Regions from separate parts of the Bacillus sp. UMB0893 genome, predicted to be linked through region 1. Evidence: a T-box and tRNA genes for the amino acid it is inferred to sense, from the RefSeq annotation. Region 1 holds a T-box; the other holds one or more tRNA genes.
What was found. The T-box of region 1 lies ahead of metG (methionine--tRNA ligase). A T-box ahead of a tRNA ligase gene usually reads a tRNA of that ligase, here a tRNA-Met.

Region 1 (3,421 bases):
GTATAGGACCACTTATCAGCTTTCAAGCCCATTAATTCTTGAATTTCTCTGCTCGAAAATGGCAGAAATGGCTGCAGTAAAATAGATAAGTTTGCAATGGCGACAGTGCAGGTGAAGAGTGTATTTTCACAAGCAGCAGCGTTATCTTTAACAGAAATCCAAGGTTTTTGCTCATCAAAATATTTATTCATGCGGCGAATAAAAGAAAAGAGATGGTCGAGGGCTGCTTTAAATTGCCCGCTTTCGATTTGTTTGCCAATCGTTTGATAGAGCTGATTTATGTTGCTTTCTACTTCGCTGTCAAGAACCGCTGGCCTTACTATTGATGAAAAAGACTTTTCGATAAACTTAAATGTCCGATTTACTAGATTCCCATATGCGCCGAGCAGCTCACTGTTATGAGAGTGGATGAACTCACGCCAGGAAAAATCAGTATCTCTTTTTTCAGGAGCATTTACAGTTAAAAAATATCGTATGGAATCAGGATGATAGTTCTCCAATATTTGCGGTACCCAAACTGCCCAGTTCTGGCTTGTTGATAATTTTTTCTTTTCAATTGTGAGGTATTCGCTTGAGATGATATGATCTGGAAGATGCAAGCTGCCAATCCCCATCAAGATGCCAGGCCATATTATTGAGTGAAAGGGGATATTATCCTTACCATGAACATAATAGGCTTTCGTACCTTCACTCCAAAAAGGCTGCCAATCCTGCTGATTTTCCACTGACCATAACTTGCTTGCTGACAAGTAGCCTGAAACAGCTTCGATCCAAACGTAGATTTTTTTCTCCTCATAACCCTTTATAGGAACAGGTACGCCAATCGGAAGATCTCTTGAGGCAGCCCTGTCCTGCAGCCCTTCGGATAAATACCGCTTTGTCAGTTTGATGGCATTATCGCGCCACAGCTGTTTGTTTTCTGCCGATGTTGCATACTTTTCAAGTTTTTCCTGCAGAGCTGATAGTTCAAAGTAGTAATGTCTTGTCAATTTTAAAGCGGGCTCATGAGCGCAAAGCTTGCATGTTTTATTTATGAGATCTAGCGGATCGAGAATACTTGCACAAGCATCACACTGATCCCCTCTTGCATGAGCTGAACAATTCGGACAAGTTCCCTCTACAAACCGATCAGGCAAAAATTGTTTACAGTGACCGCAGTAAGCCTGGAGCGTTTCTTTTTCATAAAGAAAGCCATTATCTAAAAGGGTCATAAAGATTTCCTGCACAGCTTGATGGTGATGCTGGTGATCTGTACGAGTATAACAGTCATAGGTAAATCCAAGTTTTTGAAAAGAATCGGCAAATTCCTTATGATACCGGTCAGCAATGACTTGGGCCGGTACATTTTCCTGCCTTGCTCTGATTGAAATGGGCGTTCCATTGCAATCACTGCCTGAAACGTATAATACCTTTTCCCCTTTCAAACGATAATATCTTGCTAAAATATCACCGGGCAATAGACTTGCGATATGTCCGATATGCAGAGACCCATTTGCGTAAGGCCATGCTCCTCCAATAAAAATAGACATTTCATTATCCTCCTTTTGAACATAAGGTCTGTTTTTGCATAGATTTTTTTTATTCGTATATCGACTAAAGCCGTATATAGGAGGATTTCGTGCTTTTTTCTAATAAATTTTTATAATGAATCTTAGAAAAGAGCCAACAAAAAAACCTCGTCCATAGACTTAATAAGTCTAAGGACGAGGTTTGATTTCGCGGTACCACCTTAGTTTACAGATTACTCACATAACCTGTCTTCATTCGTACGGAACATGAGAAAATGTCGATACGCAGGCTGTTGTAACGTCAGCCACCACGTCACAGCCTACTGATGATGACAGTTGTCATGATGTTCGGTGTGAAGCTCAAAGGTCATTTTCTGTGAAGGATTTCTTGCTTCTTTTCAGCTCCCGAAGCTCTCTGGATAGACGTCCGACTCACATACTTTTCCTTATCAATGCTTTTCATGTTTTATATAGTTTATCCAAAAAGAGGAAAAATGTAAATAGTCAGATTATTCTTCTTTGAAAAGCTCCTTCAAAAATTTCTCGCGGTTTTCCAAAAAGTACTTCGTAATCTGATAATGATCCGTTTCAGTATAATTGATTTCTGCAATACGATCCTCATCGAAATTCAAGATACTTGCCCCAGGATATCCAAGCAAGATGGGGGAATGAGTGGCGATAATAAACTGTGTGTCGCCATCTTTTGTTAAGTCATGCAGGATGCGGAGCAAGGTCAGCTGCCTTGTTGGTGAAAGAGCGGCCTCTGGCTCATCCAATAAGTAGACGGCTTTTGTGCCGAAGCGATTTAGAAAAAGAGATAGAAATGATTCGCCATGTGATTGATGATGAAGGGATTTTCCACCATACGGTCCAAATACATCACCTGACCAGGGATCTTCATTCAGTTCCTCCAAATAAGATGCAAACTGGTAAAACGATTCTGCTCTCAGGAAAAAGCCATTCCTAACCTTAGGCATCCAGGCAAGCCTGATATACCTTCCCAGGTCCGATTGAGAGCTTCTCGTTTCGTAAAGATGGTGGCTGCCGCCCGCGGTATTAAAGCCGCATTGATAAGCAATCGCCTCCATCAAAGTGGATTTGCCCGAGCCATTTTCCCCGACGAAAAAGGTAACTGGACTTTTAATTTTGATCTCATCCAAATTGGAAATGGCAGGAATGGAAAATGGATATTCTTTAATTGAAGGTACTTCTTCTTTGATTAATCGAATTGATTTTAAGAACATTTTATCACCTGTTCTTAGTTTAACAGGAATTATAGCTGCAAGTCATCGGCTTACAGGAATTTCAATTTCCGGATGACAGCACATGCGAATATAATCTGCTGTTTGATTCGCAATAATCTCTTTATCGTAATCCATCGAAGCTACATGATAGGAATTTGTCAGACTGATGATTTGTTTCATTGGGGAAGAAACGGACTCAAAAAGAAAATCAGAGCTTTCCGGCGGAACGACATGATCTTCCTCAGATTTAAAAATAAGAATGGGACATTCTACATCGGCAATTTTTGATTTTGTGAATGTAATCAAGCCTAATAGCTTTTTAACAGCAGTGATAGGAACAGCTGAGTAAGTAATTTCTTCAATTCCCTCCGCTTTTATATCTGGTTTTCCTTCAGGTATGAAGCGCGGCTCTGTCTTATCCCGAAAAAACTCATATCCAGGTACGTCCAAGGCTGCATTAATCGTTATAACGCCGCTAATTTCCTTATGTTTGCCCGCTAATTGAACAGCAAGCGTTCCACCCATGGATTGACCGGCAATAAATACGTTCTTGCAGACTTTTTTCAGCTTTAAATAAGCCTTTTCCAGATCTTCAAACCAATCCAAATAACAGCAATTTTCAAGTTCTTCAGCATGTGTTCCGTGGCCCTTTAGCCTGGGAGCAAGGAC
Region 2 (3,421 bases), on a different contig from region 1:
AGAATGTTACAAAGCTCTCTGATAGGGCTTGGAAAACTTGTGAGAATTGATCGACCCTGTGTGCGGTAACATCTCTTATTTTTCTCACATACAGCTGCTGTTCTTGTGTATGTTCATTTGTTCCTGGAATATGCTTAGCCAATTTATTTGTAATTGCTTTTGGTGTTAATAGAAATAACCCAATCGCAATGAGGGATTCTGATAAGTTTTTCATTAAGTCGTTCGACCCTTCCCCGTAGAGGGAAATGAGCAGTGACCCTATTAAGAGGCCAATTGCTGCACCGAATTTTTGACCTTCTTTCAGCAGTCCTCCAAGCAAACCTGAGAAGGCAAGCAAACTCATTTGATAAAGATTCCCCACATTGGCCAAGCTTAAAATTAAGCCAGTTACAACACCTACTGTACAGCCAATGCTCGATCCGCCAATAAAAGCAAACAAAAGCACAATATATCTCGATAAAATATGTTCAGCCTGAAGGTTTTGATAGGTTACACCGACAAAGCCAGTAAGCACTGATGCAAGCAAGATCATAATGCAGATAATTTCTTCTATTTTGAGAGATTGCTTGTACTTTCTCGCAGATATCAGGGGCAGACTCTGCAAAAAGATGAGTGTTAAAATAAAAGCAAGTCCTGATTCAACTCCTGCCATCATATAATCGTATAAAGTGAGAGAGTCTTGTAGATAGAAGTATCCAATTCTGGTGAGCATCATGGAGAGAAAAACAACGAAAGGCAGTGCCTTCATTTTTTCTTTATATAAAAGAGATGTGAGTTTGTTCAAAACAAGGAAGATGAGGATGGAAGCCGCTATGAAAAGGGAGGTTTGCCATGAAATGGTCACAGCTCCTGAGATCAGGGACAGTGAGGCAAATAACGCTTTATCCTTTTTCATTAATAGGACAGCGCCGAAGAACGGCAATGCAAAGGGCAGAACTTCCGTTAAGATGAGAGCTCGTCCAAGCAAAAAGCCGATTAATACATATAACAGACCTTTATGCATAAAAAGCAGCTGCATTCTTGTCCCGAAACGATGTAACGAACGATTAAACCATTGATGCGTTCTGGCAAGATTAACTTCCGTAATTGGCTCTATAACCCTTCTTTCTACCTTTTCCATATTTCATTCCCCCACTTTTTAATGATGTGGTTATTATATCTAAGGCCAAAAAAAGATTTTGTCAAAAGAACGCATCGGTCAAAAAGAAACGTTCGACTGTTTTTTTGAATAGCGACAAAATGCACTTAAAAACCTTTTTGTTCGTCTTAACGGAATGGCAGGTGAAGGATAGGAATCGAACCTGAATGCACCTTGGAGAAAAATGGGTTGAACGAGCAGAAACTTTATTGATAATTCACAGGCTTTGCAATACTTTACCGGTACAATAAGGCGGACACCACTTTATCTTTTTAGAGTAATACAAAAAACCCCGGCTCTTCATTAAGAAGAACCAGGGTTTTTATGATGTCTTGTGTTTGCTGTATGACCCGTACGGGATTCGAACCCGTGTTACCGCCGTGAAAGGGCGGTGTCTTAACCGCTTGACCAACGGGCCATGCAAAAAAATGGTAGCGGCGGAGGGAGTCGAACCCACGACCTCACGGGTATGAACCGTACGCTCTAGCCAGCTGAGCTACACCGCCATTTTATCGCCTTACTGTTATAAGGCACAAGATATATAATACAAAGGATTTCGACTTCCGTCAACAAAAAATATAAAGTTGAAATATTCTGTGTTTATTGTCATATTGAAACCATTCAGCAAAAGGGCAGTAGAGTCTCGTCAAACATTAAAAAAAGAAAGCACAATTAATGCGCCTTCTCTACCGTTCAAGATTTATATAAGATAGCAGCAAGTTAACCTCTTCTTGCTCCTCGACCGCCACGCTTAGATTCTGTGTTGCGTTTAAGTGATGATAAACGATCCTCACTGTCTTTTAAGAATCTGCTCATCTTTTGCTCAAAGTTTTCCTTAGGGCGGAATTCAGTATTGTTCGTTCTGCCTCTTGGACGATCTGAGCGGTTTGGACGGTCTGAGCGATTCGGGCGTTCTGAACGTTCTGGGCGCTCAGGACGATCAATTGCCTTTTTAATTGACAAGCCAATTTTTCCGTCTTTTTCTACATTGATGACTTTAACGGTTACCTCGTCACCGACTTTTAAGTGATCGTTTATATCTTTCACATAATTATCAGCAACTTCACTGATGTGGACGAGTCCTGTAGTGCCACCCGAAAGCTCTACGAACGCTCCGAAATTTGTAATGCCCGTTACCTTACCCTGTAACTTGCTGCCAACTTCTATCGACATAAAAAAAATGCTCCTCCTTAATAAACATAAAAAACTCATTTATTTAATTATACATAATCCAAAAATCAAGTGTCAACAACACTACTCTTTATCTTTATTTGGCAAATTAAAGATAATCTCATTATCTTCAGATAAAAAATAGTCCCGACGTGCAATTTTAGCAATATATTCATCATCATTCAACTTAACGATTTCTTCCTCCAGCACTTTTTCTTCTTTTTCAAGCTTCGTCAATTGAGATTGAAGCACTTTCTCTTCGTGAATCTTCTCATCAATTGCACTGGATTGAGAAATGAGAGTCGTTAATACGATAACAGAAGTTACCGCCGCAATCAATCCAAATAATGTCAAACGCCGTATTAATCCTCGTTTGCGTCTTTTTATAATCTGCTCTTTTCGCTCTTGCTGCTGCATATACTGTGACTGAAGCTGCGTAATTTTCCGGTCTTTAGCGAGACTCATTCATTAGCCTCCTTTATTTCTTCTTTTTCCACGAAATCCATAAGTTACCACTCATATTCTTGATTTTCTCATAAAATCCTGCTGTTTTTTTGAAAAACCTGTAAAAAAAGTTTCGGATTGATGCAGGAACAAACCTCCACATGCCTTTCAATATCCAAAATAATGGAGTCAAAACGATTTTTACGATTAAAAAAACAAGCTTTGCTATCCATTTTAACAAGTTCCATAAAAAAATGACAAGCCCGCTAATCATCGTGATTGTTATTTTGAATATAGCAATAATTGGTTTGATGAGAAAGAAGTTTCCCATTTTAAGAATGGTTTTATAAACAGTGACAACGCACTTGATCAAAAATTCCAGCAAGGCTAAGTACACACCTTTTATCAGGCTTTGGTATGCCGCAAATCCGCACACCAATGCCAATAAGATATAGATGCGGAACTCTCCTTCATTAACAGAAAGAAGAACATAAAATAGCAAGAGGCCTTGTACCAGCCAAAATAAAATGTCATTTATGAAGACAACCCATTTGGCTCTCTTAGGCCGCATAAGAAAGCGGCCATACGTATCAAGAGATGCACCAATAAAACAGCCTGAGCCAATCATGGAAAGCATCGTTAAGATTTGTGTGGAAAGTGTCATTTAAA

Region 2: it encodes a tRNA-Met, which carries the amino acid that the T-box ahead of metG (methionine--tRNA ligase) is inferred to sense. The anticodon was not compared.

The regions. Positions count from the first base shown of each region.
Region 1 is NZ_PKLB01000006.1:175,924-179,344, reverse strand. Features, by position in the region: gene metG (methionine--tRNA ligase) at 1-1,607, opposite strand, end outside; T-box leader at 1,697-1,970, opposite strand; gene CYJ36_RS14510 (AAA family ATPase) at 2,018-2,752, opposite strand; gene CYJ36_RS14505 (alpha/beta hydrolase) at 2,795-3,421, opposite strand, start outside.
Region 2 is NZ_PKLB01000014.1:19,332-22,752, forward strand. Features, by position in the region: gene spoIIE (stage II sporulation protein E) at 1-1,120, opposite strand, end outside; tRNA gene CYJ36_RS22245 (tRNA-Glu) at 1,485-1,556, opposite strand; tRNA gene CYJ36_RS22250 (tRNA-Met) at 1,568-1,644, opposite strand; gene CYJ36_RS22255 (S1 domain-containing RNA-binding protein) at 1,859-2,311, opposite strand; gene CYJ36_RS22260 (FtsB family cell division protein) at 2,393-2,773, opposite strand; gene yabQ (spore cortex biosynthesis protein YabQ) at 2,787-3,416, opposite strand; gene yabP (sporulation protein YabP) at 3,413-3,421, opposite strand, start outside.